3 regions of the Leucobacter luti genome follow, and region 3 is predicted to be linked to each of the others. Evidence: predicted binding sites of a transcription regulator. Region 3 holds the regulator's gene; each other region holds the start of a gene.
What was found. Region 3 encodes HrcA, which represses chaperone genes, less so after heat shock. Its sites were predicted from a motif close to TTNGCACTCGNNNNNNNCGAGTGCNAA; they were not measured.
Positions count from the first base shown of each region.

Region 1: the regulator HrcA is predicted to act here: its motif matches at 2,077-2,103, upstream of groL (chaperonin GroEL).
Region 2: the regulator HrcA is predicted to act here: its motif matches at 3,300-3,326, upstream of groES (co-chaperone GroES).

Region 1 is NZ_CP080492.1:2,622,920-2,633,452, reverse strand. It holds gene groL (chaperonin GroEL) at 382-2,004, opposite strand; gene K1X41_RS11745 (LytR C-terminal domain-containing protein) at 2,194-2,964, opposite strand; gene K1X41_RS11740 (heme/hemin ABC transporter substrate-binding protein) at 3,414-4,541, opposite strand; gene K1X41_RS11735 (FecCD family ABC transporter permease) at 4,751-5,815, shown strand; gene K1X41_RS11730 (heme ABC transporter ATP-binding protein) at 5,812-6,630, shown strand; gene K1X41_RS11725 (HtaA domain-containing protein) at 6,640-10,107, opposite strand; gene K1X41_RS11720 (S-layer homology domain-containing protein) at 10,317-10,533, opposite strand, start outside.
Region 2 is NZ_CP080492.1:2,853,898-2,864,430, reverse strand. It holds gene K1X41_RS12905 (GuaB3 family IMP dehydrogenase-related protein) at 1-152, opposite strand, end outside; gene guaB (IMP dehydrogenase) at 325-1,827, opposite strand; gene rarD (EamA family transporter RarD) at 1,900-2,823, opposite strand; gene groES (co-chaperone GroES) at 2,924-3,220, opposite strand; gene K1X41_RS12885 (DUF4190 domain-containing protein) at 3,499-4,020, shown strand; gene K1X41_RS12880 (DUF4190 domain-containing protein) at 4,034-4,411, shown strand; gene K1X41_RS12875 (class I SAM-dependent methyltransferase) at 4,415-5,698, shown strand; gene K1X41_RS12870 (hypothetical protein) at 5,884-6,384, opposite strand; gene tsaD (tRNA (adenosine(37)-N6)-threonylcarbamoyltransferase complex transferase subunit TsaD) at 6,490-7,617, opposite strand; gene rimI (ribosomal protein S18-alanine N-acetyltransferase) at 7,614-8,093, opposite strand; gene tsaB (tRNA (adenosine(37)-N6)-threonylcarbamoyltransferase complex dimerization subunit type 1 TsaB) at 8,090-8,737, opposite strand; gene tsaE (tRNA (adenosine(37)-N6)-threonylcarbamoyltransferase complex ATPase subunit type 1 TsaE) at 8,734-9,246, opposite strand; gene alr (alanine racemase) at 9,243-10,379, opposite strand; gene K1X41_RS12840 (holo-ACP synthase) at 10,380-10,533, opposite strand, start outside.
Region 3 is NZ_CP080492.1:150,972-161,504, reverse strand. It holds gene K1X41_RS00745 (16S rRNA (uracil(1498)-N(3))-methyltransferase) at 1-677, opposite strand, end outside; gene dnaJ (molecular chaperone DnaJ) at 680-1,780, opposite strand; gene hrcA (heat-inducible transcriptional repressor HrcA) at 1,845-2,882, opposite strand; gene K1X41_RS00730 (phosphate/phosphite/phosphonate ABC transporter substrate-binding protein) at 3,105-4,145, shown strand; gene K1X41_RS00725 (inositol monophosphatase family protein) at 4,148-5,035, shown strand; gene phnC (phosphonate ABC transporter ATP-binding protein) at 4,998-5,801, shown strand; gene phnE (phosphonate ABC transporter, permease protein PhnE) at 5,798-7,540, shown strand; gene hemW (radical SAM family heme chaperone HemW) at 7,747-8,973, opposite strand; gene K1X41_RS00705 (DUF1990 family protein) at 8,996-10,234, opposite strand; gene lepA (translation elongation factor 4) at 10,231-10,533, opposite strand, start outside.

The sequences.
Region 1 (10,533 bases), 940 kb from region 3:
TAGTGCGGATCGCACTCCGGTTGGAGGATCGAGCGCAGCGGAGTTCGCCCAGGAATTCCGAGTTCACGCAGGAAATTCGAGCTCGCGCAGGACGCATCTAGCCTTTTCGCCCTGCACGAGCTGGAATCTCCTGCACGAGCTCGAAGGCCCGGCGCCCAAAGCCCGAGCTACCGGTGCGGGCCGGATCTGCACTGAAACCTCGCGCGCACCCGAGTTCACGCAGGAAATTCGAGCTCGCGCAGGACGCATCTAGCCTTTTCGCCCTGCACGAGCTGGAATCTCCTGCACGAGCTCGAACACGCGGGGTCGCGCGCACAACGGGCAAACACGAAACAGGGGGCCGCGCCCGAAGGCGCGACCCCCTGTCAGGGTGTGTTGGACTTAGAAGTCCATGCCACCGGTCGGGTCGCCGCCCTGCGGGGCGCCAGCCGGCTCCGGCTTGTCAGCAACAACGACCTCGGTGGTGAGGAAGAGACCTGCGATCGACGCAGCGTTCTGCAGCGCTGAGCGCGTGACCTTCGCCGGGTCGAGGATCCCCTGAGCAACCAGGTCGCCGTACTCGCCGGTCGCGGCGTTGAGGCCGTGTCCGATCGGAAGGTTCGCAACGCGATCGACGACAACGCCGGGCTCGAGGCCTGCGTTGAGCGCGATCTGGCGCAGCGGTGCCTCGATCGCAGCCTGCACGATGCGAGCGCCCACGGCCTCGCTGTCGCTGAGCTCAAGCGCCCCGAATACGTCCTTGCCAGCCTGGATCAGGGCAACGCCGCCACCGGGCAGCACGCCCTCCTCGACAGCCGCCTTCGCGTTGCGAACAGCGTCCTCGATGCGGTGCTTGCGCTCCTTCAGCTCGACCTCGGTAGCCGCGCCAGCCTTGATGACTGCAACGCCGCCTGCGAGCTTCGCGAGGCGCTCCTGGAGCTTCTCACGATCGTAATCGCTGTCGGTGCTTTCAATCTCGCGGCGGATCTGAGCCACGCGGCCCTGGATCGCTTCTTCTTCGCCGCCACCCTGGACGATGGTGGTCTCGTCCTTGGTGATGATGACCTTGCGTGCGGTGCCGAGCATGTCGAGGGTGGTGTTCTCGAGCTTGAGCCCGACTTCCTCGGAGATGACCTGGCCGCCGGTCAGGATCGCGATGTCCTGCAGCATGGCCTTGCGACGATCGCCGAAGCCCGGAGCCTTGACGGCTGCCGACTTGAAGATGCCGCGGATCTTGTTGAGCACGAGCGTGGCGAGCGCTTCGCCCTCGACGTCCTCAGCAATGATGAGCAGCTGCTTGCCCGACTGGATGACGGGATCAACGACGGGGAGCAGGTCCTTGATGTTGGAGACCTTGCCATTGACGATGAGGACGTAGGGATCCTCGAAGACAGCTTCCTGGCGATCCGCGTCCGTGACGAAGTATGCGGAGAGGTAACCCTTGTCGAAGCGCATGCCTTCGGTGAGCTCAAGCTCGGTGCCGAAGGTGTTCGACTCCTCGACCGTGACAACGCCTTCCTTGCCGACCTTGTCGATGGCCTCGGCGATCAGCGCACCGATCTGCTCGTCAGCGGCAGAGATGGACGCGGTCGCGGCGATCTCGGCGGTGGTCTCGATCTCCTTGGCGTTCTCGAGAAGCTTCGCGGTCATGGCTGCAACAGCCTTCTCGATGCCCTTCTTGATTGCGATGGGATCGCTGCCGGCAGCAACGTTGCGCAGGCCCTCGCGCACGAGCGCCTGAGCGAGAACGGTAGCGGTCGTGGTGCCGTCACCTGCGACGTCGTCAGTCTTCTTGGCGACCTCCTTGACCAGCTCAGCGCCGATCTTCTCGTACGGGTCGTCGAGCTCGATCTCCTTGGCGATGGAGACGCCGTCGTTCGTGATCGTGGGGGCGCCCCACTTCTTCTCGAGGACGACGTTGCGACCGCGCGGGCCGAGCGTCACCTTCACGGCATCAGCGAGAATGTTCAGGCCTCGCTCAAGCCCACGACGTGCTTCCTCATCAAACGCAATGATCTTTGCCATGTAATTCGCCTCTCCTGGACGTTCTGGTAGTGGTGAGCAGCACACCGACGCCGTGCGTCGATGCGCGAAGCTTTAGCACTCAGCCGATTCGACTGCTAACACCAATCTTGGCACTCACAAGGGGTGAGTGCAAGCGGTAACGCTCGCGCACAGCGAACAGGGAGGGACATCTCAGTCCATGGGGCGAGCTTAGGAAGTGGCAGCGGCCGGATCGGTGGCGAGACCGGTCGCAGGATCGATCGGGAAGCCTGTTGCAGGGTCAATTTCCCAGCCGGTAGCCGGATCGATTTCTGGTGTTCCCTCGGGCACGGTTTCATTGCCCATGCTGATCTCGCCGCCCGGAGTTGCGGCAGCAGTCGCCGTCATCTCCGCAGCCTCTGCGAGGCCGGGGCCCTGATAGTCGGCACCGAGCAGCACCACGAGCTTCGCGTTATACGAGTCGTAGTCGGAGGTCGTGTACGTCGACAACCCCCCGAGTTTCGCGGCAAGGCCCGCAGCGGCGGGAGCATCCGCTGGATCAGAGTAGAACACTGCGGAGATCTCGACGTTGGATTCGGCAGCGCTTCCGGAGAAGAGGATCGAGCCCCACTTTTCGGTGGAGATGATCTGGTCGAGCGCAGCCGCGAGGTTTTCAGTAGTGGTGCCATTCAGGATCGCAACTGTCGCGTCCGGATCCAGCTTCGCCTCGGGTGCGCTCTGCTCAGCGGTTGAGCTGGGCGACGTGCCGGAGATCGGAAGCTTGCCCGAGTCACCGATCGTGTGCACGGTCAACACCCCAAGCGTTGTCAGCACAGCAAAGCCGAGCAGCGCAGCAATAATGTACTGCCACGTGTAGCGGGGCCGAGCGGTGACGCGGTGCGCGCCAACTCGGCCGGTGCGCTCGACCCGGTCGAAGCGATCTTCGGGGTAGTCCTGGCGGGTCCCACGACGCACTCCAGCGTCTTCGGTCCTCTTCGCCACGAATTTCCCCTCGGTTAGGTGCTCATCATCACCGCGGAGATACCGCAGGATCAGCCACTAGAGTACAACGCCGTTCCTGCCAGAAGCGTGGATGTAGCACAGAGCACAGTTTCGAGTGCCGCATCTGGCCCCAAATCGCGCATGGTGACGCGGGTTCATGTGCCTCCCCCGAGGACGCTGCCGCGCGTTCATCGGATACAGGACACACGCGCGTCGAGCGCAAGCTTCTCTGGACTCCACCCGCCGGTGAGACGCATGACGATTTCCGGCACTGAATTTGCGCAACGCTGACGCAGCGCGGCAACGCATCACTCTTCTGGCTCAGTCCCTCGGCCGGACGCGAGGCCGGTCGCGAGGCCGCCTCCAGCGCGGAATCGCAGACTGATTCACTGTCCGCAGCGCCCCGCAGAACGGCGGCAACGCGGGTTCATGCGGGGTGAAACGGCACGTTACTTGAGCGAATCCGGTGCGTAGATCGCTCGGGCAAGACCGTCGATCACGTCCGGGATGCGGGTACCTCCTGCGAACAGGAGCGTGTCATCCACATCAATGATCCTGCGATTCTTGCCCGCCGTGGTGAGCGCGATACTCGGCTGGGCCGCCAGCAATCCATCGACCCCGCCAGCACTCTCGAGCCCCTTGGTCATCACGAGGATCACATCCGGGTCAATCGCGATCAGTGCCTCGTCGGTCATGGGCTTCTCACCCTTCCACCCGATCTCTTCGGCGACGTCGAGCGCACCGATCGATCGAATCAGGCTATCCACCCCGCTGCCTTCACCAAAGAGGTAGTAGATCCCAGCGGTGCCGCGGACGTAGAGGAACGCGACACGCGGCAGCTTCTCAGCGTCTGCCGGCAACAGTTTCGCGACCTCTGCTTCTTTGTCCGCAATCGCTTGTTTCAGGGTCTCGATGAGCGGGGGTGCCGCGGAGCCGACCCCCAGTGCGTCGGCAACCTGCTGCGCAGTCTCGTAGGTTGTTTCAGCATCGACCGATCGTTCAACGGTGATCACCGGGATCCCGGCATCACGCAGTTGCAGCACGACGTCTACTGGGCCGATGCTGCCGTCCGTGAGAATCACCGTTGGGCTCAGTGCGAGCACGCCCTCCGCGTCAATCGAGTGGCCGTCTTTCGTGACGACCGGGAGATCCTCGGCTCCTGGGAAGTTGGTCGAAATGTCGCGCCCGACAAGCTGATCAGACAGTCCGTACGCGTGCACGAGTTCGCCGAGCGATCCACTCAGCGAAAGCGCGAGCACCCGTGAGGTGTCAGTCACTGTGATTTCAGTGTCCCCGGTGCGGTCGTGTGAGGTGACCGTGACCGGCAGCTCGGGTGCGGGCGGGTCGGGAAGTGGGGCGATCGACGGGCCACCGATGCGCGCGGTCGAGGGGCCCTCAACGTTGCTCGGATCCGCCACCGGAGTGATCTCAGACAGCGGGGGAAGCGCGACCGCTTCACTCTCAGTGCCCGAAGTGGAGGACGCGGGGGTCTGACATGCCGCGAGTCCCAGGCTCAGCAGGGCGATCGTGGCTAGGGCGAGTGTGCGTCGCGCACGCATGCCGCGAGTCGAGTGCATGGGGTCCCTTCAAAGTCGCTCGGCGCCGATCGGAAACGTATACCAGGCCACGCGACGACACTGGATATTTCCCGAGCACACCTGAGGTGAGTCTATCCTAGGAAAGGTATGATGAAGGTGAGAGGAAGCCGCGGGGACGTGGCGACCGGAGCGCGTGCGCGCTCGGGCCCCTCCCCCTCGATCCCTCACGAAAGCTGCTCTTCGCGCGCATGACCACCTCCCACAGAACCGCTTCGCGGCACGCCGCAAAGACGACGATCCTGTTCAGCGCCCTCGGCATCGCCCTGATCGCTTCTGTCTTGATCTCGGCGGGAACGGGCCAGCTCGGAATTCCACCGCAGGAGGTCTTAGGATCCCTGCTGCATCGGATCGGGATCGATTGGCTTCCCATGCCGTCGCACCCGGCAGGCGATCAGACCCTGTGGGCGATCCGCTTCCCCCGCGTCGCAATGGCAGCCCTCGTGGGTGCAGGGTTGGCCGTGTCCGGTCTCCTGATGCAGGCAATCTTTGGGAACCCGCTCGCAGAGCCGGGCGTCATTGGCATCTCTTCCGGTGCAGCAGTCGGCGCGGGCCTCGCGATCGTCTTTGGCCTCACCATCTTTGGTGAGTGGACCACCGCGGTGTTCGCGTTTATCTTTGGCCTCGGAGCCACACTTGTGGTCTACGGGATGAGCCGCGCGGAGGGGAAAACTGAGGTGGTCACCCTCGTGCTGACGGGCGTGGCAGTCAATGCGATGGGTGGCGCGGGTATTGCGCTCCTCACGTTTCTCGGAGACACCCAATCACGCGAGCAGATCGTCTTCTGGCAGCTCGGGAGTCTCGCCGGGAGCCGCTGGTCCCAGGTGCTCATCATCGCGCCGATTATCGCGGTGGGCTTGATCGCGGCATACATTGCCGCACGCAAGCTCGATCTGCTCTCCCTGGGTGAGCGGAACGCACGCCACCTCGGCGTAAATGTCGAGCTGCTCCGGATCGTCATGATCTTCGTTGTCGCCCTGCTCGTCGGAGCAGCCGTCGCGTTCGCCGGCATCATCGCGTTTGTCGGGCTCGTGATCCCGCACCTCATGCGCATGCTCCTGGGTCCCGCGCACCTTCCGTTGGTCACCGCGAGCGCACTCGGCGGTGCGCTGCTGCTGACTCTTGCGGATCTCGCAGCGCGCACACTTGTTCCGATGGCAGACATGCCGATCGGTATGCTCACCGCGCTCGTCGGCGGCCCGTTCTTCTTCTGGCTGCTGCGACGAACGCGCAAACGGAGCGGAGGCTGGGGATGAACGCCCGACACATTGCGCTCCCCACGGTCGCCCCGATCGGCGAAGTGGTCTGCGAAGCTGATGCAATCGTGCTCAAGCGTGGCGGACGTGCGCTGCTCGACGGCGTATCGCTCGACGTGCGCGCAGGCGAGGTTCTCGCACTGCTCGGCCCGAACGGTGCCGGGAAGTCTACGCTGCTGAGCGTACTCTCCGGGGACCTGACGCCGGATAGCGGGGAGGCTCGCTTCAGTGGGCGCCCGCTCTCTGAGTGGTCGCTCGGTGACCTCTCGCGGCGACGCAGCGTACTGCTGCAGGACAACCAGCTCTTGTTCCCGTTCACGGTGCACCAGGTTGTTGAGATGGGCCGTGCGCCGTGGCGCCGCACCCCGCGCGAAGACGACGACAATGAGGCGATCGGCGAGGCAATCACGGCCGCAGACATCGGACACCTCGGAAACCGGCGCGTACCGTCACTCTCGGGCGGAGAGCGCGCACGCACCGCGTTCGCGCGCGTGATGGCCGGGCGCACTGGCGTGCTGATGCTTGACGAGCCGACTGCCGCACTCGACCTCGGACACCAGGAAGCGGTGCTGGGGCTCGCGCGCGAGCGAGCGGCCGCCGGGGACGCGGTGCTCGTCGTGCTGCACGATCTGAATCTCGCGGCGGCGTACTCCGATCGCATCGCGCTGCTGCGCGACGGCCGGATTGCCGCGTGCGATGTGCCGGACCGAGTGCTTACTGCAGAAATCGTGAGCGATGTCTACCGCACCCCGGTAGAGGTGATCCCCCACCCCGTAACGGGGCAGGGGATCGTAATGCCGAAGCGCCGCGTGTAGCGCTCGGGCTTATCCCTCCGAAGTGGGATCCTGCGTCGCGGTCGGCTGTGACGCGGCTTGCTCGGAGGCTGTGGCTTGCGGCTTCTTGCGGCCCGCGAGTAGCATGCCTCCGGTGACGCCGATCACGAGCAGGGCGACGCCGCCGATCGCGATCGGGAGCCACGGGATCGCGGGCGCCGCAGTTTCGCCACCGTCGACCGGAGTTACCGGATCGACTGGGTCCGCAGGATCCGTTGGAGCGGTGGGGGCGGGAGTCACGGCAGTCGCTTCACCGAGTGCGCAGCCGGACACCGTGGCGGTGAGGGTGATTGGGTCGAGTTCCTCTCCCGCGACGTAGCTACCGTAGTCGCCGTTGAACGCCGCTGCGCCCTCTGCGGTGAGGCGCGGAACCGCGCTCTGAATGCTGAGTTCGGTGCCGCCGGACGTCACCGCGTCAGCGAGGTCGATCTTCGCAGCGCGTACCGGTGCCGCTGTCGCTTCGCCTCCGGCATCTGCCGAGTCGGTGGCCCCGATGGTGAGGGTCAGGTAGGCGGTGTCGGCGCCGTCGAACTCGAGCACGGGGTCGGCGAGGTCAAGCTTCATTGCGCCATCGTGGCCGGTAAAGTGCACCGCACCCGTGAACCCGATGTTGCCTGATTCCAGATCGCTGGCGAACGCTGCGGTCGCCGTGTCCCAAATAAAGTTCGGAGTTTCGTAGCGCATGTCATCGCTGACGGTCCACTCACCATTCGCGATCGAGCCGCTGATGTACGAACGGAAACTCTCTTTCACGCCCCAGGTCAGTGTGGCTGCGCTCACGCTGCATGCTGCATCGGTGGTCGCGTGGATTGGGGCCGCGGTGGCGGCTGTCGCAGCTGCTGGCACCGCGAGGGATCCGGCTGCGAGCAGACCCGCGCCGAGGATCACTACTGCGCGTCGCGAGACCGCGCTGCCGGGGTGCTGAGTGGTGTGCACGGGTGTTCTCCTTGTGGGGCTGGGGCGCGCCGCGGGCTTCCCGCGAGTGGCACCCATATTACGGGGCGGGGGTGCGTTGCCTGGGCTGAGCTGGGTATCGACGCCCGCGGCTGCGCGCTTTCGCTGCGCAACGACGAGGCCACCCATCGTTCCGGCGATGAGTAGCAGGCCTGCGGACGCTGCCCACCAGACCCACACTGGGCTACTCTCAGTCGGAAGGATCCCAGCAGCTGCCGGTGCTGCCTGTGTCGCCTCGGCCGCAAGTTCCTCGACAGTTTTCTGCTTCGCCGCGGCTTTGGATTTCTTCTCGGGTTCGCGGACCTCAATCACAGCGCCAGCGTCCGTGCTGCCCTGCACAGTGATGACGTACTCCCCCAGCTCGGTGTCCTCGGGAATCGTGCCGAGCCAGCGCAGCGTGCCAGCTGCGTCAGCTCCAGCTGCCTCATCAAGCACGATGGCCCCGGGGTACAGGACCACGAGCGCCTCGCGCTCTTTCGACTCGAAGCCTGCTGCCTCGAACTCAATCTCGCCACCGGGCACAAGCTTCTTGGCATCGGTCAGGATCCGAATCCCCGTCGTCGTCGGCGGCGCTGACGCTGCAGTGCGCTTCAGTGACTCGTTACTCACTGCGGTGCTGCCGTAGCTGACACCGCTGGCCACGCCCACAGTGAAGGTCAAGGGATCTGCAGGCAGCGAGTACTGGTTGCCGCCAGAGGCTCCGCCGGAAAAGCCGCCAGTGACGGGCACTCCGCTCCAGGTGACCTCGCCGTTCGCACCGACGGATTTGGAAGCCGCACCGAGGTTGAGGGTGCCCCATTGCGCACCACCCGAGTAGATGACGGCCGAGTCGGGTCCGGTGACCTGAATCATCGGGTTACTCACGCCCTCCTGCAACAGGCCTTTATGCCCGGTGAAGGAGACGACACCGGAGTACTGCACTGATCCGGTCTGAGTTGCCGTGTCCCAGCTGCCTCCTGCCGCCTGGGGGAAGAGATACGCTCCCCCGGACCCGCCTACACCTGTCGTGGACACCTCACCTTTGGCGATCGGACCAGTGACATATTTCGCGAAGGCGCTGGAGACACCCCAGCTCAGCGACCCAGCTGCCTGGGCGCCACCCTCACTCGCGTTCGGTGCGGGCACGAGCGGTTTCGGGACAGGCTTCGTCGTGATTGGCTTCGGCTTCGGCTTCGTCGCAGGGGGGACAGGCTTCACATCCTTGGACTCTGCCCCCACCGTAAAGGTGATCGGGTCGAGGCGCTGGCCCTCCTTGTAGTAGCCCTCGAGCATCACGTTTCCGATCTTGGTGAGCGTCGCACTGGCGCCTGCCCAGCGGACTGCACCACCCTTACGCTCAGTGCGCGTCGCGGTCGATAGGTCGATAGTTGCGAGCACGGCCGTGCGCTCGACCCACTTCTCCGCTTTGAAATCGTAGGACTCTGAGTACACCGTCAACTCAGCACGATTCGCGCTCTTCACCGTGATGACGGGATTCTCGAAGCTGAGATCCAGCTGACCGTCGTGACCGTAAAATCGCATTCCGCCCGAGTACTGAACACTTCCAGTCTTCGACTGAGCATTCCATTTCCCGCCTGCGATCTGAGGCAGGTTAAATTTTGTCCCGTCATACTTCGCGGCACCAAGGGTCATGATTTCTCCCTTGGCTATGTCACCTTCAATATAGGCGCGGAATCTGTCCAGCACGCCCCATTGGAGACTCCCGACTTCGGCGACGGCGGCCGGCACCGTTCCATAGAGCTCATCCCACTGATCATTCGTCAGCACGACGTCGCCACGAACAAGAATCGAGTCCACCGTCAGTTCGGAAGCAGTGGGCCACAACACCACGGCGTATGCCGTGTCACGAGTCAGTTCGCCGAGCGAAGCCTTGAGCGTCAGGTCAACTGCACCGTTGACGACGGGAGAAGTCACGGTGCCAATAGGGGTGATAGCCGTCCGGTTGCTTTCAATCCGTTCTTCGTCGAGCTGAGAAAGCATGATGGCGGTAACTTCAGTGACGTCACTCGGCATTCCCGTCACGCTAGCTTGAACCGCCAGGCTGTTCTTCGCCGAGATTTTGGGAACGAGTTTCATTGCGGGCTTCGCCGTCTGAGCTACTCGGTCATCCACCGCCCCTGGGACAGAGGCGGCTTCGCCAGTCGGGGCGACTGGACCAGGAACTTCTGCACCGTCTGCGGGCAGCGGTGACGCGGGGTCTTCAGAGCCGTCGCCGATCGCGGTATTCGGATTCGATTCGTCTGAAGACTCCGAGGGCAGTGCTGGAGTCTCAGGGGCTAGCACGTCCCCAGCATGTTGGACAACACCCGTATCGTCTGCAGCCGTGGGTGGATCATCGGTTGGAGTCAGGAGCTCGCTGGCGTCGGAAGCCGCTCCGATCTCGGCCTGAGAGGCTCCCGCAGCCTCGTCTATGGCGATCGCTGGATCCGCAAACACGCCCCCCGAGAAGAGCGCTGCTGCCACAAGTCCCGCGGCAATTCCACGGAAAGCCCTACGTGCGTACATGCGGCATGCGCTCCCTGATTGCGGCGCACACTGTGCGCATTCGATCCCGCAAAATTACCACGGGAATCGTTGGTTCGTTCCGGTCTCCGGCCCGTTTGGGGGCCACCTGGCGTCGCCACCAGGTCTCGGCTGTGGCAGACAGCGTGGGGTGCTGAGCCGAGCGCACGAGACGCTCAGCCCAACACCCCACGGCCACCGGCACAGGTCTACTACTTCGCCATGGCGTCGTGCCGCGCGAGGAAGGCAGCCGTAGCCTCTCGCGAGATTTGCCACTTCGGTTCGTACTTCGCCTTCCCCGTTGTCTGCTTCACACCAGTCGACAGGCCGGTTGAGTGCATCCAGGCGATTTCCTTGTAGAACTTGCTATTCGGAGTCATGTCCGCGAAAGGCGATACCTTTGGCGCCGCAGGCTTCACGCTGTCGTCG
Region 2 (10,533 bases), 710 kb from region 3:
ACCGGGATATCGAAGTGGAAGGCATCAATCGACCAAGACGTCGAGACCAGCTCAGGGTCTCGGGTGCGCCTGGTGGGGACCACTCCGATCTCGTCGAAGGTGTACACACGACGTGCGCGCTTGCCGCGGCCGATCTCGATCTCGTTGCTCACCTCAGTAGTCTATCGGGCGTTCTGCTGGGCGCCTCCCGAGGGGCGCACGGGACGCCGATGGCAGCCCCGGCGTGAACCCCGGAAGCCGCTGCCTGCGGCGTTCAGCTCACATCGCACTGAGCCCCGCCCCGATCTGTGATCGGGGCGGGGCTCAGTCGTGCGTGAACGAGATCTATCGCTTGTAGTTCGGTGCCTCAACCACCATCTGCACATCGTGGGGGTGTGATTCTTTGAGACCCGCCGCGGTGATGCGCACGAAGTTCCCGCGCTCCTTCAGCTCGGGGATCGTGCGTGCGCCGACGTAGAACATCGACTGGCGCAGTCCGCCGATCATCTGGTGTGCGACCGAACCGACCGGTCCACGGTAGGGCACCTGTCCTTCGATGCCCTCGGGGATCAGCTTCTCGTCACTCGGCACGTCGGCCTGGAAGTAGCGATCCTTCGAGTAGGAGGTGCGCTCACCACGCGTCTGAAGCGCACCGAGTGAGCCCATGCCGCGATAGTTCTTGTACTGCTTGCCGCCAACGAAGACGAGATCCCCTGGGCTCTCATCTGTGCCGGCGAGCAGCGAACCCATCATTACGGAGGATGCGCCGGCGACGAGGGCCTTGGCAATGTCGCCGGAGTACTGCAGCCCGCCGTCTGCGATCACGGGAACGCCAGCGGGAGTTGCTGCCTTCGCTGCCTCGTAGACCGCGGTCACCTGCGGCACGCCGACTCCAGCGATAACGCGAGTCGTGCAGATCGACCCGGGGCCGACACCGACCTTGATCGCGTCTGCCCCCGCTTCAACAAGCGCCTGTGCACCGGCATACGTCGCAACGTTGCCGCCGATCACGTCGACACCCGCAAATGCGGGGTCTGCCTTGATCTTCGCAATGATGTCGAGCACACCGCGGCTGTCGCCGTTCGCAGTGTCAACGACGAGGACGTCGACTCCGGCATCGACCAGCTGGCCCGCACGCTTCCATGCATCACCGAAGAACCCGACGGCTGCGCCAACACGCAAACGGCCGGCGTCATCTTTTGTCGAGAAGGGGTACTGCTCTTCTTTGTCGAAATCTTTCACCGTGATCAGACCGGTCAGTCGGCCTTCGCCGTCGACAAGCGGCAGCTTTTCGATCTTGTGCTTGCGGAAAATCGCCGCGGCGTCTTCACGCGAAATCCCGACGGGGCCCGTAATCAGCGGCATCTTCGTCATCGCGTCGGAGACGCGCACGTTTGCGCGATCCTTGATCTCGATGAACCGCATGTCACGGTTCGTGATGATACCGAGGAGCACACCGTTCGGATCGACGACCGGCAGCCCGGATACGCGATATTCGCCGCACAGTGCGTCAACTTCAGCGACTGTGGCATCCAGAGTCGTGGTCACGGGATTCGTGATCATTCCAGCCTCGCTGCGCTTCACCCGATCGACCATTTCGGCCTGATCCTGGATCGACAGGTTGCGATGCAAAATGCCCAGACCACCGTTGCGGGCCATAGCAACTGCCATACGTGTCTCAGTGACCGTGTCCATAGCGGCCGAAACAAGCGGGATCTGCAGTGAGATCCGGCGCGTCAGCAGCGTCGAGGTTTCCGCCTCGCTCGGGATGACGTCAGTGTGCGCGGGCAGCAGCAGCACATCATCGTAGGTCAAGCCGGTGAATGCGAAGGGATCACGCTGTTCCATGGGACCTCATCTGTGTTGTGGTTGGAGACCGGTGGGTACGAAGCGGCCAGGGATACGGCCACCGTATCCTCATCAGTCTAAGGGAATTGGGCCGGTTGCGAGCTGCGCCCCGGGCGAACGGCGCAGCTGCAACACCATGTCGGTGATGAGGATCACCAGTGCAATCCACACCGCGACAAACCCGATCCAGCGCCCCGTCGAAACGTCCTCGTGCATCACGAAGTAGCCGTAGAGGAAACCGAGAATCGGGGTGAGAAATTGTAGGAAGCCGAGGTACGAGAGTGGGAGCCGCCGCGCGGACTCACCGAAGAGGATGAGCGGAATCCCGGTCATGACTCCGCTGAAGAGCACGAGTGCCATAATCCCCGGCCCGTGCGTGAACGCGGTGAGTCCCGCGAAACTCGCAACGAGTGCCATCTGCGCCACCGCGATCGGAGCTGTGGTGAGGGTTTCGATCGTGAGACCGGTGATCCCATCAACTGATTCGCCCGCGTGCTTATGCACGGCACCGTAGAGCCCGAATGTGAAGGCAAGGCCAAGCGCGATCCACGGGAAGGAGCCATAGGCGACCGCGGCGATAACAACGCCGACTGTCGCGATGGCGACCGCGATCCACTGCAGGCGCGTGAGCCGCTCACCACGTACCGCAACCCCGATCAGGATCGTGAAGAGTGGATTGATGAAATAGCCGAGAGATGTCTCGATGACATGTCCGCTCATCACCCCGATCACGAAAATCTGCCAGTTGGCGTAGAGCAGCACCGCGGAGAGCGCGAACCACCCGAGGAGTTTCGGTGTGCGCAGGATCTGAACGACCTGCCCCCAGCGCCGGGTGAGTGTCGCGAGAATGGCGCAGAACACGAGTGTCGCGCCAACTCGCCACGGCACGACTTCGAGCGGGTTCACCATGGCGATCAAGCCGAAATAGAACGGGAATGTGCCCCAGAGCAGGTAAGCGCCGAGTCCGTATCCCAATCCTGCGCGAGTCTGCTTCACCGATTCAGTCTACTCCCGCTCGGGACCTCGCACTGCCCACTCCACAAACGTGAACGGGCTCCCCAGTCCGAAGACTGGGGAGCCCGTTGCACACGTGTGATTAGCGCGTGACGACCGCGAGGATGTCGCGGGCAGAGAGCACGAGGTAATCGTCTCCGCCGACCTTGACCTCGGTGCCGCCGAACTTCGAGTAGATGACGATGTCGCCGACAGCGACATCGAGCGGGATGCGGGTTCCGCTATCGGAAACGCGGCCGGGGCCTACGGCGACGACCTCGCCCTCCTGGGGCTTCTCCTTGGCGCTGTCAGGGATGACAAGACCGGACGCAGTGGTCTGCTCGGCCTCGACCTGCTTGATAACGATGCGATCCTCGAGCGGCTTGATGGCAACCGACACAGTTGACCTCTTTCCAGTGTGCGAACGTTCTCGCGCCCGCCCGATGCGAGCGCGTCTACAGCAGAGTCTAGGACTCTCGTTGGCACTCGTGCAAGGGGAGTGCCAATCGCACCGATCGCTCGAAGCGAACGTGGAGGATTTGAGGGGAGCGTGCAGAATCGATCGATTCACGGCGCGAGTCCATGTGAGTGTCAGGCCGCGACGATAGACTGGCACCACAACACGGCGATGGGACCGCGGGCGGTATCCCACGCTTCGAACGGCCCCAAGGAGATCACATGTCGACGCCACAGCACCCCGAACCCGGCGCGAACGTGCCTCAGCAGCCCGGCTACGTCCCGGCAGGCTCGCCAGCATCGGAAACGGCACAGCCAACAGTCCCGCTGCCCCCGTTCCCGGGTCAGCCTCAGCAAGCCCCTGCGCAGCAGCCGTTCGCACAGCAGGCACCTCAGCAGCAGCGGCAGCCCGCTCCCGCATATGCGCAGCCCGCATACAGCGCGGGCCAGACCGCGGCGTCAGTGCCGCAGGGTACGACGCTTGATAAGACCAACACCTTCGCATTCTTGTCGATCATCCTGGCCTTCATTGCCCCGGTCGCCGGCATCGTTTTCGGTCACATGGGTCTGAGCCAGATCAAGCGCACCGGTGATTCCGGGCGCGGGATCGCGCTCACCGGCCTGATTATCAGCTACGCGTGGTTCGCGTTCATTGCGGTCTTCATGGTGCTCTACGTCGGCTTCATCATGCTGATGATTGGTTCGATTGCGGATTCCGCGTCGAGCTTCGGCTACAACTACTAGAGCCGGGGCAGCCGTGAGCCAGGATCGACCGTACGGGGAGGCTGAATCAGCGCAGCCTCCGCAGTACGCACCGCCCAATGGCGCGTACCAGCAGGGTACGTACCAAAACGGCGCGCCCTACTACGTGCCGTACGCGGTACCCGTGCAGGCGCCGCAAACCAACACGCTTTCGATCCTCGCGTTGATCGCAGCATTCCTCGCGCCATTTGTTGTTCCGGTGGTGCTCGGTCACATCAGTCTGAATCAGATCAGACGCACAGGCGAGGGCGGTCGCGGGCTCGCAATTGCGGCGCTCGTGCTCGGCTATATCCAGATCGCGTTCTGGGTGCTCTTCATCGCGTTCATCATCTGGGTCGGAGTCGTCGCCGCCGCAAGCTCCGCGGTTGCGTAGCTAGTGAACCACCGTACGCACCGAGCGTCTTCCACCGCGCCCACTGCGCGGGGTAGCGCAGCACCCGCTCCGGAGCACACCACTCCCCCCGGGTGGGATTTCCTGTTTGAGACAGCCGGCCTCGACGCGCTCAATCGCACCGCGGGTGAGCTTGCAGGCGGAGCAGATCCGACTCAACTGAACACGCTCCTGCGCCGCACCGGGCTGAGCCCAGAACACACGGCAGCGGTTCTGACACAGGCGATGCTGCGCCTCAAAGCGCGGCCAAAGTTCGGCGACCTCGCGATGTCGCTGCTATTTACCCCTTCCGGGCTTGAGCAAGCAACGCGCGGAATCGTTGCCCTGCGCCATGCCGCGCGCTATCGCGCGGCCGGCTGCACCACGGTCGCGGATCTCGGCTGCGGGATCGGCGCAGAATCGATCGCGCTGCTCGGGTCGGGCATCGCACCGCTCGCGGTCGAGATCGACCCGTTCACCGCGCGCGTCGCAGAGCATAACCTGGGCGTCACCGCCGCACACCACCGTCTCCCGACTCCGTCGGTCCGAGTCGGCGACGCCGAGTATGTGGGTCCCGGCGACGCCGATGGCGTCTTTCTCGACCCCGCTCGGCGCACCGCAGGCCACAGCGACACCCGTCGCATCGCGTCTCCTGACGATTATTCGCCCTCGCTGAGCTACGCATTCGAGCTCGCGAACCAGCTCCCCACGGGGATCAAGCTTGGCCCCGGCCTCGACCGGGAACTCATCCCGGACACCGCCGAGGCCCAGTGGGTCTCGGTCGACGGACACGTGGTGGAAACGGGGCTCTGGTTTGGCGCGCTCGCTCGCCACGGAATCACGCGCTCAGCGCTCGTGATCCGGGGCACGGAGTCCGCAGAGCTGAGTGCAGGCGAGGACAGCGCGGACGCACCGCAGCGAGCGCTCGGAGAGTATCTCTACGAACCTGACGGCGCCGTGATTCGGGCCCGCCTGATCGGCCTCCTCGCGGACCGCCTCAGAGCCGGAATGCTGAGCGATGGTATCGCGTACCTCACGTCGGATCGCTTGCTTCCCACTCCGTTCGCAGCCGCGTTCAGAATCATCGACGAGTTGCCTGTGCGCGAGAAAGATCTGCGGCGCGCACTCGCAGACCGCGGTATTGGCACCCTCGAGATCAAGAAGCGCGGGGCCGATGTGGATCCTGCGGCCCTCCGCACCCGGTTGAAGCTGCGCGGTCCGCACTCAGCCACGCTGGTGCTCACACGCGTGGCAGGAGCTCACGTCGCGCTGCTTGCCGAACGAGCCTAACGGGCGGGGCAGCGCGCCTGCCGCGGCCTCGAGTTCCCGGCGGGAGCCGAGCGAGCCGAACGGGGACCGCGCGAGCAAAGCGCGGCTCAGTGCTTTCGGCACCAACGCAACAGGCGGGCCAGAACGAAAGCTCTGACCCGCCTGTTTCTTTGCACGCACGTCACCGCGCGAGCACTCGCGCACTGCTAGCTGTTGGACTGATCCTGCTCCAGCTGCTCCAGCTGCTGCTCAAGCTGCTGCTGCAGATCCGGGTCGTTCGCGATCTGAGAGGCCGCAACCATGATGCCGATCCAGACGATGACGCCAATGACAATCGCCAGCGCACCGGTGATGAGGCCGGTGATTGCCATGCCCTTCGACTGCTTCTTCACGAGGGCAATGATGCTGAGGATCACACCCACAACGCCGAGCAGTGGGCCAAAGCCGGGCACGAAGAACAGCGCGACCGAAGCGACGAGTCCGACGATGCCGAGGATCATGCCCGAGAGCGCGAGGCCCTTGGGCTGTGCGGCGACCGGAGCGTAGCCGCCCTGCGGGGACTGGCCGTACGCGGCAGGAGCCTGCGGCGCAGCCGGGGCCTGGGGCGGGACAGGGGGCAAATTGGGATCGTTACCGGGCAAATTCTCGGACATGAGTTCCTCTGTTTCGACGGGAGCGACACCGAAACTGCCGCTGATTTCACTCAAGCCTACGGAGGTTCTGACGCGAAACGCGAATAAAACGTCCGCTATTCGAAGAAAAAACGAATTCTGTCCAAGAACTTCAGGTGGATGACGCCCCGGAGAGAGCGATCAAGTGACCTGGATCTGTTGCACGGGGAGCGTTGAATCCGCCCCGAAGTGGAGCGTCGACGGCGCGTGACCCGCGGCCACGAGCTGCGCGCCAAGCGACGCAATCATTGCCCCGTTGTCCGTGCACAGGGCGAGCGGCGGGACACGCAGCGTGACACCCGCAGCCTCCGCACGCTGCGCGGCAAGCTCGCGGATCCGAGCATTCGCAACCACGCCGCCACCGAGCAAGAGCCGCGGCACGCCAAGGTCCTGACACGCGGCGAGCGCTTTGGTGAGCAACACGTCGGCGACCGCTTCGCGGAAACTTGCGGCCACATCGGCAATAGGCAGCGGCTCCCCCGTTGCCTCGTGTTTCTCCACCCAGCGAGCGACTGACGTCTTCAGTCCTGAGAAGGAAAAGTCGTATCGGTGCCGAGCCATGTCCTTTGGCAGCGACAACCCCCGAGGGAACCGAATCGCCGCGGGATCGCCTTCGGCCGCGACCCGGTCGATATGCGGGCCCCCAGGGTATGGCAGGCCCAGTAGCCGTGCGACCTTGTCGAACGCTTCTCCTGCCGCGTCGTCAATTGTCTCGCCGAGCAGCTCAACGTCACTCACCAGGTCTCGCACGAGGAGCAGCGAGGTGTGGCCGCCCGAAACGAGCAGCGCGACAGTTGGCAGCTCAAACTCACCCACGGGGCCGACTGCGGGCCGCAGCCCTTCCCCCTGCAGCAGATCGGCTCCGACGTGCCCGACCAGGTGGTTCACGGCGTACAGCGGCTTGTCCAGAGCAATCGCGAGGGCCTTCGCGGCCGAGACCCCCACCATAAGCGCGCCGGCGAGGCCGGGCCCGCTCGTCACAGCGATGGCGTCCAGCTCTTCCAACCTGACACCGGCTTCTGCAAGCGCGCGCTCAATCGTCGGGGTCATCGCTTCGAGATGCGCTCGCGCCGCCACCTCGGGCACCACTCCACCAAAGCGCGCGTGCTCGTCCATCGACGAAGCTATGGCGTTCGCCAGCAGGGTCCGCCCGCGCACAATTCCGACACCAGTTTCATCACAGCTGGTTTCGATGCCGAGCACGAGCGGCTCTGTGCCGTGTGATCGTCCTGCTGGGGCAATCCCCGTACCGGGCGCGGTGTTACTCATCGAGTTTCCTTGAGGTCGAGCCGCATGACGATCGCATCGACGCCATCTGGCTGGTAATAGCGGGGGCGGATCCCGATCTCCGCAAACCCAAGCGAGGCGTACAGCGCTTGCGGGATCGGGTGATCGGCACGCACTTCGAGAAACATCTCAGTCGCATCGTGCTGCGCGGCCTCCTCAATCAGCGCGAGCATCAGCCGGCGCCCCTGCCCCGTGCCCCGCACCGCTGGCGTCACCGCGATCGTTTGCACATCAGCTTCAGAACCGACGAGAAGCAGGCCGCCATATCCCTCGACGGCCCCCAGAGCAGACTCAAGCACGAGGTAACAGCGGTGATCGGCGATCAGTTCCTCTCGCAGCAGACTTTTGCTCCACGCGTCGGATGCGAAGACTGCAGACTCAATCGCCCAGATCGCATCGAGATCGTCGAGTGTCGCGGGACGCAGTTTGAGCGGGGTCAGGGACTCCTGCTCGCTCATGTGCTGACCCGTTTCGGCGCTGTGGGCTGCGCCACGTCAGGAGCGCGTAGATAGCGTGCACGGTCGTCGGCAAACTCGGTGCCCGAGACGAGCCGGCGGGCTGCGAGACGCACCAGACCAGCGCCAGGGATCCGCTCCGGCCAGAGCTCGTTGTGCACCGGCTCGTACGCCATGCGCGTGACCAGGCCAGGGCCAGCGCTGCGCTGTGGAATGCCTGCCCAGTCGAGCCCCGAGTACTCGGTAACGAACAGCTCACGCCGGCGCGCATCCTGCACCACCCGCACACCAGCCGTTGCACCGGATTCGAGCGCTTCGAGCGCGACTGCCTCATGCCCCTCAAGCGGCAGCAGCGGGACTCCGCGGCCGAGCGCGAAGGCGTGCGCGGCAGCGATGCCCACGCGGAGCCCGGTGAACGGGCCGGGGCCAACCCCGGCAATCACACCCGTGACGCGCGCAGGAGAGACGCCGCTCTCGCTGAACACCGCCGCGAGCAGGCCACCGATGGCCTCGGCGTGCCCGCGGTGGTCATCACTCATGGCGGTGAACACCCTCCCGTCGACGCCGAGCGCCACTGACGTGCCGATCGCGGTATCGATCGCGAGCAGCACGTGAGCCCCGAGCTCGGGGATCTCAGTCGATGTCACAGTGTCTCCTCAGCCCAGCGCGATCCGGTCATCGTGATCGTCACGGTCCGGCTCTCAACCGGCGCTTCTGACCAGTCCGGTTCTGCTGCTTCTTCTGCCTCGTCAGCTCCGCGCCTGCGCTCGATCACAATCTCGATCCAAGCGTCTCTGGTTTCCACGAGACCGGCGCCCCACTCCGCGACAACGACTGCACCATCGAAGTCGAGGTCAAGGTCGTCGAGCTCCGCGGCGTCAGCGAGCCGATATGCGTCAACATGCACGAGTGACGGACCGCTGACGAGCGACGGGTGCGTCCTCGCGAGCACGAACGTTGGGCTCTGCACGGGGCCTCGCACCTGCATTCCCTCGCCAATGCCACGGGTGAGCGTCGTCTTGCCAGCGCCCAGCGGGCCCGTGAGGATCACCAGATCGCCCGCGCGCAGCACGTTCCCCAGCTCAATGCCGAGCTCGTGCATCTCCTCTGGATCCGCGACCTCTCGCACACTCACGCGCTGGTCGCTGGCGCTCACTTGCCGTCCTCGTCAACGGGGACGCGCAGGACGCGCGGCCCAATTCCAACCACGATCTCATAGTTGATCGTACGCATCAGTCCGGCCCAGATTTCGACGGGCGGGTAGCCTCGCTCAGGATCGCCAAAGAGCACGACAGGATCGCCGAGACTCAGACGACCGGCAAGCGGTCCGACATCGACGATGAACTGGTCCATCCCGATCCGGCCCACGATCGGCCTGGGCTCACCGGCGACTGTCACCCAAGCACCTGAACCGTTGAGCGCACGCGGCATACCATCCGCATAGCCCACCGGAACGAGCGCCAATGTGGTGGGGGTTTCACAGACGTGGTTGAAGCCGTACGACACTCCCGTACCCGCAGGCACTCCGCGCAACGCCACAATCTCTGAGCGCAACGTCATCGCGGGTATCAAGCCCAGCTGCGCCGAAGTCTTGTCCGCAAACGGGCTCAGCCCGAATGCCGCAACGCCAACACGTACGGCGTTGTAGTGCAGGTGCGGTGAGGCGAGCGTCGCGGCGCTCGCGGCCAGGTGCTTGAGCTCCGGGTCTACCCCTGCCGCTGCAAGTCGGGCAATCGCATCATCAAAACGAGCGGCCTGCAGCCGATCGTTCTCATCGCCCGCGTTCGCGAGGTGACTAAAGACGCCACGCACCCGCACGGTGCCGGCGGCCTCGAGCTCAGCAGTGCGCGCAAACAGCGCGTCCCAGGCATCGGGCGAGGCGCCGTTTCTGCTGAGCCCCGTGTCGAGCTTGAGGTGCAGCGTGGCGCGCTTTCCCTGGCTCAGCGCCGCGCTCGCGAGTTTCTCCAGCTGTGCGAGGTCACTGATCCCCAGCTCGATATCCGCAGCGACCGCGTCACCGAAGTCCGCGCGCACGCCGTGAAGCCAGCACAAGATCGCCCCCGCGATTCCGGCATCGCGCAGCGCGAGCGCTTCCTCCAGGTCCGCGGTTGCGACGATCTCAGCGCCTGCGTCAAACGCAGCGGCCGCGGCAATCGCCGCACCGTGGCCGTAGCCCCCACCCTTTACGACGACGATGACAGCACCACCGGTGAGCTCTCGAATTCTGGTGACGTTGTGACGAATTGCCGGCACTGAGATCTCGGCTACGCGCATCGAACCTGTTCTCATTTATTGCCCCGTTTCATCGTTGCTCGCTGTCCCTTGAGCGTACTCCGCACCGCTGAGTCGCTCGACAACCACAAACGCTGTCGCGATACCTGCATCGTGCGTCATCGAGAGATGCGCCCGATGTGCACCCCGTGCGCCGAGCGCAGCGGTGAGG
Region 3 (10,533 bases):
GTGAGGATCTGCGCGCCGGCGGTGTCGAGCGCCTCAAGCTCTGAGTCATCGAAGCCACCCTCTGGTCCAACGACCAGGAAGAGATCGCGGACTTCCTGCGTGAGACAGACTGCTGCCCAACCGCTCAGCGTACCCAAGCCGCGCGGGTGCAACACCAACACCTCTGAGCCCTCGCGGCTGGCGTGCTGTGCAAGCTCTGCGAGGGTGGTAGGAGCCAAGACGTCCGGCGTCCATGGCCGCAGCGATTGCTTGGCGGCCTCCCGCGCGATGCGCTGCCACTTTGCCACTCCGCGCTCAGTCTTCTCGCCAGGGGCCCAGCGCGACACGGAGCGCGCGGCACCCCATGGCTGAATCGCGTCGATCCCGAATTCTGTGGCTTGCTCCACCGCACGTTCATCACGATCGCCCTTGGCGAGGGCCTGCACCAGCGTGATGCGCTGCCGAGGGGATGGCACCTGCTGGACCTCCGCGAGGCGAACGACGAAACGCTGCTTATCCGCAGCAATCACCTCACCGAGGCCGAGCGAACCCGCACCGTTTCCGAGCATGATGTGCTCGCCAACACGCAGGCGGCTCACCCGCACCGCATGGTGAGCCTCGTCACCGACCACCTCGAGTTCTGCGCCTGAGACAAACTCTGCGGCCGACAGCTCCTCGCGATAGTAGAGGTTCGCCACGGCTATCCCTGACGGAAGAAGCGATCGCGGATCTTGCCAAAGAAGCCTTGCTGGAACTCGCCGAGGTGTGGTGGCTCGTCCTTGCGGAGCGCAGCGAGTTGGCGCACGAGATCCTTCTCGCGTCCGGAGAGCTTACTCGGAGTGGCGACCTGGACCGCAATCTTCAAGTCGCCTCGCGTCGTGCTGCGAAGTCCCTGGATGCCGCGTCCGCGGACGGTCAAGACGTCACCCGACTGCACTCCGGCTTCAACCTCAACTTCGACCTCGCCGTCGAGGGCCTCGAGCTTGGCGTCGGCGCCGAGAATCGCGTCGGTCATCGAAACCTGCATGGTGCAGAGCAGGTCATTGCCATCGCGGCTGAAGATATCGTGGTGCATGACACGGAACTCAATGAAGAGATCGCCATTGGGGCCGCCACCGGGGCCAACTTCCCCTCCACCGCGCATTTGCAACCGGGTGCCGGTATCGATTCCCGAGGGAACATCGACGGTGAGCGTGCGGCGCTCGCGCACACGGCCCTTCCCCGCGCACTCGACACAGGGATGCTCGATGATGGTGCCGTACCCCTGGCAGCTGCCACACGGGTGCATCGTCACCACATTGCCGAACAGTGAGCGCACCTGGCGCTGCACCTGGCCCTGACCGCCGCAGACATCACAGGTGACTGGGTGAGTGCCCGGTTGCGTGCAGCTCCCCTGGCACACGGTGCAGAGCACCGCCGTGTTCACGGTGACGTCACGCTGCACCCCAAAGATGACATCCTGCAGGGAAACGTCCACACGAATCATCGCGTCATCGCCGCGTTCCGCGCGCGATCGTGGACCGCGCTGCTGGCCGCCGAAGCCACCGCCTCCGAAGAACGTCTCAAAGATGTCGCCAAAGCCGTTCGCACCGCCCTGGCCACCGCCCAGGTCGTACCGCTGCCGCTGCTCAGGATCGCTCAACACGTCATACGCGTGAGTCACGCTCTTGAACCGCTCCGAGGCGTCCTCGCTGGGGTTGACATCAGGGTGCAGTTCTCGCGCCAGCCGGCGATAGGCCTTCTTGATCTCCTCGGGCGTCGCTTCGCGCGAAACGCCCAAAGTCTCGTAGTGATCGGCCACGGGGTGTACTCCTCAGGGTTGTTCGTGTGTTCGTACAGTTCGGTGATGCTGACGGTGCGCGAGGCTACCGCTCTTCACCCAGGAATCGGTTCAAGTACCGTGCAACAGCGCGGACCGCCGCGATGTTCCCGGCGTAGTCCATGCGCATCGGGCCAAGCACGCCGAGCTTTGCGACCGTCGCTCCTTCTTCTTCGTAGCTCGAGGCGAGCACAGAAGCTGCTGAGAGTCCGTATGCGAGGTTCTCGCGCCCGATCGACGCGGTAACATCGCGACCATCCTGCACCAGCTCGTCAAAGAGACGCAGCAGGGTCACTTGCTCCTCGATAGCTTCAAGCACCACGGGCAACGCACCCTGGAACTCGCCGGGACGCGATACGTTGGCAGCACCGGCCACTGCGATCCGATCGGTGCGGTTCGCGCTCAGTTGTGAGCCAACCACATCGAGAACGCGGCGAACCAGATCAGCTTCGCCCGGCTCTGACCACTCAGAAATTCGGGCGGTCAGCGTGCCGATTGCCGCCGCGGCAGCCTCGACATCAGCACCCACCGCAGCCTCCGCGATCCGCTCACGCAGTCCGTGCACCCAAGCTTCAGTGACCTGTGAGGCGGGCAACCAAGCGACCTGTTGCTCGACGACTCCGCTACCCAGGATCAAGACGCAGAGCACTCGATCCTCCCCGATCGCCACCAAGTCAATATGGCGCACAACGGTGCGACGCAAGGACGGGTACTGCGCCACAGCCACCTGGTTCGTGAGCTGTGAGAGCAATCGAACCGTGCGTGCCATAACGTCGTGGAGATCGGTTGACTCGCCAAGGAATCGCTCGATCGCCGCGCGTTGAGCTCCGGTGAGCGGGCGAACGCTCGCGAGCGTATCGACATAGAGACGGTACCCCTTGTCAGTGGGTACGCGGCCGGACGAGGTGTGCGGTTGGGCGATGAGTTCGTCGTCCTCAAGCAAGGCCATATCGTTGCGAATCGTCGCCGCGGAGACGCCGAATTGGTGCCGATCAACAATGGCTTTCGAACCCACAGGTTCGTTGGAGGAGACGTAGTCGCTCACGATGGCGTGCAACACCGCCAGACTCCGTTCGGAAACCATGACCCCTCCTCCCGGCGCCGCACTATCTTTGGCACTCAGCATCACTGAGTGCCAAGTCTAGCGCAGGTGACCCGGCAGTTTCCGTGCACTGCCGAAACGTCAGCGAGCGCCAGCTGTGTCGCCAGCGAGCACCAGTTCCGGAGAGGTGCATCGCGCTCTCCCCCCGTACGCAGCGAAGAGCGACGACCGCTGTCTGCACAGAAGTGCAAGCAGCGTGCACAGATGGGCAAGGGCGCAGCTCTGGCCGGGGATAGCCTTGCCCCAGAGATCATCGACCTCCTCCCTTTGCGGCGTCCCGTCAGCCGCGTTGACGAACCCAGCGTTCAGGAGGAAATTGAGATGCGAAAACTCACCCCGCTCATCGCCGCAATTGCTGCGCCATTGCTTGCTGTGTCACTCGTTGGCTGCAGCAGCAACGACGAAGCCGGTGGCACGCAGACGATTCGCTTCGGCGTGGTTCCCGCCGAAACAGTTGAGGCGACGCTCGGCAACTATCGGATCTTTACCGAGCTATTCGAGCAGGAAACTGGGCTCGCGATCGAGATCCTCGAGGCCACCAACGTTGCCCCAGTGGTCGAGGCGACAATTGCCGGGGACCTCGATCTCGTGATGCTTGGGCCGTTCGCTCAGATCATGGCACGCGACAATGGCGCACAGATCGACACCATTGGCGCCCTGGTCGATGCCCCCACCGAGACTCACAATTCTGCGGTTGGACTGGTTCGTGCTGATAGCGCGATCACCGGGTTGGCTGACATGCGGGGAGCAGACGTCTGCTTTATCGACCCGGGTTCCGCCACCGGCTACCTATTCCCCTCCGCCGGCTTCCTTGAGCTCGGTATTGATCCGGAGGTGGACCTCAACGCTATCTTCATCGGCGATCACGCTTCCGCGGTGCAGTCGATGCTCGACGGGGAGTGCGCCGCGGTATTCACTTTTGGCACCAACCGCGAGTATCTGGACCGAGCGGACGAGTTCACCGAGGTGTGGCGGGCCGAGGTTCCGAGCCCGGGAATTTCGATTTCCACCGAGCTCGATCCGGAGCTTCGGAAGACCATCAGCGAAGCCGTCCTCAAGATCAACGGGGACTTCGCTATCGAGCAGAACGCGTGTCCAGCAGACCGGCGTAGTGACTCCGCCAACGGCGAGATTTGCCACGCCGTCGACGTGTTCTGGGGCGTCATTCCACAGGAAGAAAGCTACTGGGAAGCCCTCAGAGAGGTGTGCAAGATCACCCGTGCGCCGGCCTGCGAGGAGGTGTAGCCGTGCGGGATGCGGCTCTGGTTGATGCGCTCGCGAGTGCTGCACGCGTCGCGGCGGAGCTTGTCTCAGAAGATATCGCGGACCACTACCGCACCGACCTCGACATCAGGTACAAAAGCAGCGCAAGTGACCCGGTGACTGAGATCGACCGTCGCTCGGAGCAGCGAATCTCCGCACAGCTGCTGCGGGAGTTTCCCGGCTCAACAATTGTGGGTGAGGAGTTCGGTCATCGCACCGGAGGCGATGATGATGTGCGCTGGCACATCGATCCCATTGACGGGACGCTCAACTACATCAGCGGCATCCCGTACTTTTGCACCTCGATCGGCGTCGAAGTCGCTGGAAGGCTCGTCGCGGGAGCGGTGCATGACCCACTCGAGCGCGAAACGTTCTGGGCAGACACCACGGGAGCCTGGATCAACGACGCGCCACTCCCCTACACGAACACTCACGAGGGCAAGCCCGGCGTGCTGACGATCTGGCCCTTCGTCGGTGAAACACCCACCGCCCCAGGCTCGCCCCAGCTCCTCACGCACTTGCGTGCCCTTGGACCAGTCCGCGGACGCGGTTCGTTTGCGCTGCAACTGGCACACGTCGCAGCCGGGCGGGCACGTGTGGCGTTTGAACTCCGGGCAGCGCAACCCTGGGACGTCGCGGCAGGGTTTGCGCTCGCCAGCGCCGTCGGATGCAGCATTCGCGTGCTCGACCCCCCGCCCCCCGGATTCGGCCAGTGGGCCGGCCCGAGCTATGTGGTTGCGCGCTCCCCCCAAGTTGCGGATCAGATCGCCGCAGCCGCACACCCACTCCTGACCGGTGCGACACCGCAGTCCACCGTCGAGAAAGGAACGAAACATGGAAGCCACGACGCATCCGGCCGAACTGGCGGTTGACCTCCGCAACATCACGAAGTCGTTTGACGGGAGTGCGGTGCCAGCGCTCGCTGGCATCGACCTCGCAGTCCCGTACCGGCAACGTCTTGTCCTCCTCGGTCTCTCGGGCTCAGGGAAGTCAACCACGTTGCGACTCCTGAACCGACTCCACGATCCGAGCACAGGGGATCTGACAGTGCTCGGCACGGACCCGCTGGCGATGCGGGGACGCCAGCTCCGGCAGTTCCGCCAGCGCGTGGCGTTCGTCTTTCAGCATTTCAACCTGGTGGGCCGGCTCAGCGCGATTGAAAACGTACTGGCAGGCGGCCTCGGCACACTCCGCGGGCCACGTTCTGGCCTCCTGATGTACCCAAATCGGATGCGATTGGCGGCACTCGAACAGCTCGACCGTGTCGGGCTCGCTGATTACGCATTTCAACGCGCGGGCACACTCTCGGGCGGCCAACAGCAGCGGGTGGGGATCGCTCGAGCGCTGTTCCAGCAACCGGAGCTTCTGCTCGCTGACGAGCCAGTCGCCTCGCTCGACCCCGAATCATCGCGGCAGGTACTGGACATCCTCCAGCAGGTGAGTGAGGAAGACGGACTCACCGTGATCTGCAGTCTGCATCAAGTGGAGGTCGCGATCGACTGGGCCGACCGCATCGTCGGGCTCCGCGGGGGTCAGATCGTATTCGACCGGGATGCGGGCGACGTGCAACCAGACGACGTCGCCTTGATTTACCGAGCCGAAGAATCGAACGCACACACACCGGAGGCACCCGAATGACTCAGCGCTCGATGACGACACCCGTCGACCCTGCGCCGCTTCGAGCAGCACTGCGGCCGCCTCCGAACGCGCAGCGGCGCCGCCTCGTCGTCACCGCACTCATTCTGGCGGCACTGTTTCTGGCCGCGCTCTGGAACACGAACTTCACGCCATGGAACGTGTTCGGCCGCCTCGATTCGATCAGAGATCTGCTTGAGCGGCTGGTGCCACCGAACTTCACTGACTGGCGGCGCTATGTCCAGGCGGTAGTTGAGACGCTCTGGATGGTGACAGCTGGCACTGCCATCGCAGTCGTGATCGCGATCCCCCTCGCTGTGTGTGCTGCCCGGAACACCACAACGGGACCAGTGGCCTATAGCATTGCTCGCTTCGTGATCACGCTGACCCGAGCAATCCCGTCGCTCGTCCTCGCGCTCCTCTTCGTGCGCGCCATCGGCGTCGGACCGACCGCTGGCGTACTCGCCATGGGCTTCAGCTCGGTGGGCATGATCGGCAAATTCTTCGCAGATCGCATCGAGGAAATTGACGAGGGCATCGTGGAAGCAAGCAGGGCAACGGGCGCCACCAGACTGCAGACCTTCGTTGCTGCCGTGCTGCCGCAAGTCGCGTCGAACTGGATCTCGCTCGGCCTCTACCGCTTCGACATCAACCTGAGAAACGCGGTAATACTCGGCTTCGTCGGAGCCGGCGGGATCGGCTTTGAGCTGCAGCGCGTGCTGGGACAGATGGTGTACACCCGCGTGCTCGCAATTGCCCTCATCATCTTCGTACTCGTGCTCCTCGTCGAGCAGCTCTCCGCTATCGCCCGGACCGCGATCCTCGGGTCATCGGCCCCCGCACGGCACAATCCCTTCTCGGTACGTGCGCGCCTCATGTCGACACGAGCCCCCGTGAGTACCAGCACACACGCCACCTCGGCCCTCACGATTCCCGTGCGCCCAGCGCGCAGAGGCGGCCCCATCCGCGCAGGCTGGGGCCCAGATCGGCTGACCCGGTGGATTCTCGGCTGGAGTGCGCTCGCGCTGATCCTCACGAGCTTCCTCATGCTCAGACTCGGCCCAGGCCAAATAGGCGTGGCCCTCAGAGAGATTGGCCCGTATCTCCTGGGTATGTTCCCACCAGACTTCGTGACCAACCTCGCTCCCCACCTCTCCCTGATGCTGGAGACGCTCTCGATGGCGCTCGCCGCAGCGACACTGGGGCTGATTCTGGCGCTGCCAGTCGGGATCATCGCCGCGAAGAACGCCACGTTCCACCCGGTTGCCGCGCGGCTGAGCCGGCTGCTCACCCTCGTGGTGCGAGGCATTCCCGACCTCATGCTCGCCATCTTGCTCGTCGTCGCAGTGGGTCTTGGCCCCCTTGCCGGGGTCTTAGCGCTCACGATTGGTGCGATCGGTTTCACCGGCAAGCTCATCGCCGATGCCATCGAAGATACCGATCTGTCACGCACTACCGAAGCGCTGGACGCTGTCGGTGCCGGGTGGCTGCAACGTACCGTGACATCCACCATCCCGACCGCCTTCCCCGCAATCATCGGGGCCGGGCTGTTTACTTTCGACGTCTTTGTCCGTTCAGCCACCATCATGGGGGTCGTTGGAGCTGGCGGGATCGGGTTGGCCCTTGACGCATCGATTCGGGGGCGGCAGCTCGATCAAACGCTCGCGCTCATCATTATGATCCTCCTGACCGTATATGCCACAGAGCGACTCTCCGTTTGGCTACGGAAGCAGGTCTTGTGAACCGGAGAGCTCAGGCTGCGGGGCTGCGCTGAACTGCTGCGGTCACGGCTGGAGCGGCCGGGTTCAGTCGCGGCTCGGAGTCTCCTTCGCTGCAGTTCGCAGCTTCTGCAGGTTCTGCAGAAGCGGCAGGTTCTGCAGCATCTGCCGCGACAGCTTCTGCGAGCCCCGAGAAAGCCGCGCGGCACACGTTGCCAGTGTGCCGCCTGTCAAGCTCCGAGCAGGCGGTGCACCACGGTGTCGGCGAGGAGGCGTCCGCGCAGCGTTGGCACCACGCGCCCACCGATCGCCGCGCGGCCATCGACGAGCCCCTCGGCGATCAACGCTGAGACAACCGCCCGTTCGTCGGAATCCAGCACGTGGGTGGGCAGACCGTCAACAATCCGGGTTTCGAGGAGCACTCGTTCCTCGCGACGAGCGGTGTCGCTCAGCAGCTCACGGGCATGCGCCGGAGAGACACCCTCGTTCACCCGGGTGGCATAGGCACCGGGGTGCTTCACATTCCACCACCGCACTCCCCCGATATGGCTGTGCGCGCCGGGTCCAGCTGCCCACCAATCCTCACCGGTCCAGTAGGAGAGATTGTGTCGTGAGCGCGTGTCCGCACTCCGAGACCAGTTGCTGATCTCGTACCAGCCCAGGCCAGCTGCGGAGAATCGCGCGTCGGCGAGCTCGTACATCTCGGCGTGCAGATCCTCATCTGGCTGCGCAACTTCGCCGCGACGGATCTGTGCCGCAAGCTTCGTGCCCGATTCGACAATCAGGGCATATGCCGAAATATGATCCGGATTGCACACGAGCGCGGCATCGATAGATCGTTCCCAGTCAGCTAGCGACTCTCCCGGTGTCCCATAGATCAAGTCGACACTCACCTGCAAACCTGCCTCACGCGCCCAGGCGACCACCTGCGGCACGCGCTCAGGCTGATGCGTGCGATCGAGCGTGCGGAGCACATGCGGCACAGCAGACTGCATTCCAAAGCTCACTCGTGTGAATCCTGCGGCCGCCAGCTCTTGCAGGTAGGCCGCGTCAACCGAATCCGGGTTTGCCTCGGTCGTCACTTCAGCGCCTGGTGCGAGACCCCACTCGGTCTTGATCCTGCTCAGCATCGCAGTGAGGTCGCTCGCGGGCAACAGCGTTGGCGTACCGCCCCCGAAAAATACGGTGGACACCGCGCGCTCGGGAAGCCCAGCCTCGCGCATCACGCGGGCACCGAAGGCGAGTTCCCACTCCACCTGATCCGCGTACTCGTCGCGGCGGGTGCCCCCGAGTTCGCTTGCCGTGTAGGTATTGAAGTCGCAGTACCCGCAGCGCACGCGGCAGTAGGGCACGTGCACATACACGCCAAATCGGCGTGTCTGCGCACCGTCTAACACGCTCGCGGGCAACGCCCCGTTCGCAGGTGCCGGATCGCCCTCAGGCAGTGCGCTCGGCATCGGAGGTTCTCGCTCTCATTCGTTACGCACGGGGTGTGCCCGGGCGACGCTTATGTGTCACTCGTTGGTTCGCCGTATCGACTGAACCTGGAACCGGTGGGGCTTCTGGCGCCTGTGATCCCTCTGCGGTGTCGGTTGCGACCGAGCCGTCCTCAGATGAGCCCGCAGGAGCGGAGTCGTGCTCCCTCACAAGCTCCTGTTCCTGTTCCTGTTCCTGTTCCTCATCCTGCTCCGGATCCTGACGCGACGCAGTGTCACCGGCAGTCGCACTTGAGTCAGGAGTGGATTCCACCGGAACCGAAGGGTCAGCAGGCTCAGCAGGCTCAGCAGACTCAGCGGGAACCCCAGACGCTTCAGAGTCAGCAGGCTCAGCGGGAGCCCCAGACGCCTCAAGGTCCGCAGGTTCAGCGGGAGCCCCAGACGCTTCAGAGTCAGCAGGCTCGGCAGGAGCCCCAGACGCCTCAAGGTCCGCAGGTTCAGAAGGAGCCGCAGGTGCGGCAGCGCTCGTCGGGTCCGCAGCGTCCCCCGGCTCTGCCGCTGTCGGAGTACCACGCAATTCGGGGGCGGGATCCTCAGGAGCAGCTGTCGCCGTGGAATCAATATCCACGCCGTTGGCCTGCGCCCCAGGTGCGAGCGCCGCAAGCTGCTTGCGCACCGCCTCTACGGCAAGCTTGACCTCGGCCCGAGCCCGCAGTCCCAGTAGTCCGCTCTTCGGCGCCTCGAGGAAACCGCGGGAAATCGCCCACACGGTGTCGTCGTCACGGAGCTCGACGGCGAACAACTGCTCCCCGACGGGACCGTCCTCGTCTCTCGTGCCCCAGGCAAAGCCGACGCGGCGCGGCTCGGAGACCGTGTACACCACGAGAATATCGCGATCAGGCTTTCCCGGCGTACCGAGCACCGCCGTCGTTCCGGCAACCACGTACGGTTCACCCTCAGGGCCGAAGTGTTCCTCAACTTCGCCGGCGGCTTGCGGCATGCCAGCACCGTCGAAGCTCGGGCTGAGATAGGTGGCTCCCGTGCCGCGCTCAGTTTCGCGAACGGTGAACCCGCCGCCGCGCTGGGCGCCCCAGGTCATCAGCAGGCTGGATGCGAGGAGGAACCGTTCCTGCCCACTCCCCAGGCGCAGCTCCTCCTCGTAGGGAGTGCTGCCGCTCGGCGGGAAGCGCATCAGATCTGGTGCACGCGATGCGCCGACTGCCGCGTACGCAACGGGCATATCGACGTGGTTGCGGCGCCGCGGGGGCTGGCCCGCGCTCATCGCTTCGCCGCGTCCTTGCCTTCCACGTCCCCCGAAAGGGCGGCGATGAACGCTTCTTGCGGCACCTCGACGCGGCCGACCATCTTCATGCGCTTCTTGCCTTCCTTCTGCTTCTCGAGCAGCTTGCGCTTGCGGCTAATGTCGCCACCGTAGCACTTGGCAAGGACATCCTTGCGGATCGCACGAATCGTTTCACGGGCAATCACGCGCGCACCAATTGCAGCCTGGATCGGGACTTCGAACTGCTGCCGCGGGATCAATTTGCGCAGTCGCTCAGCCATCATCGTGCCGTAGGCGTA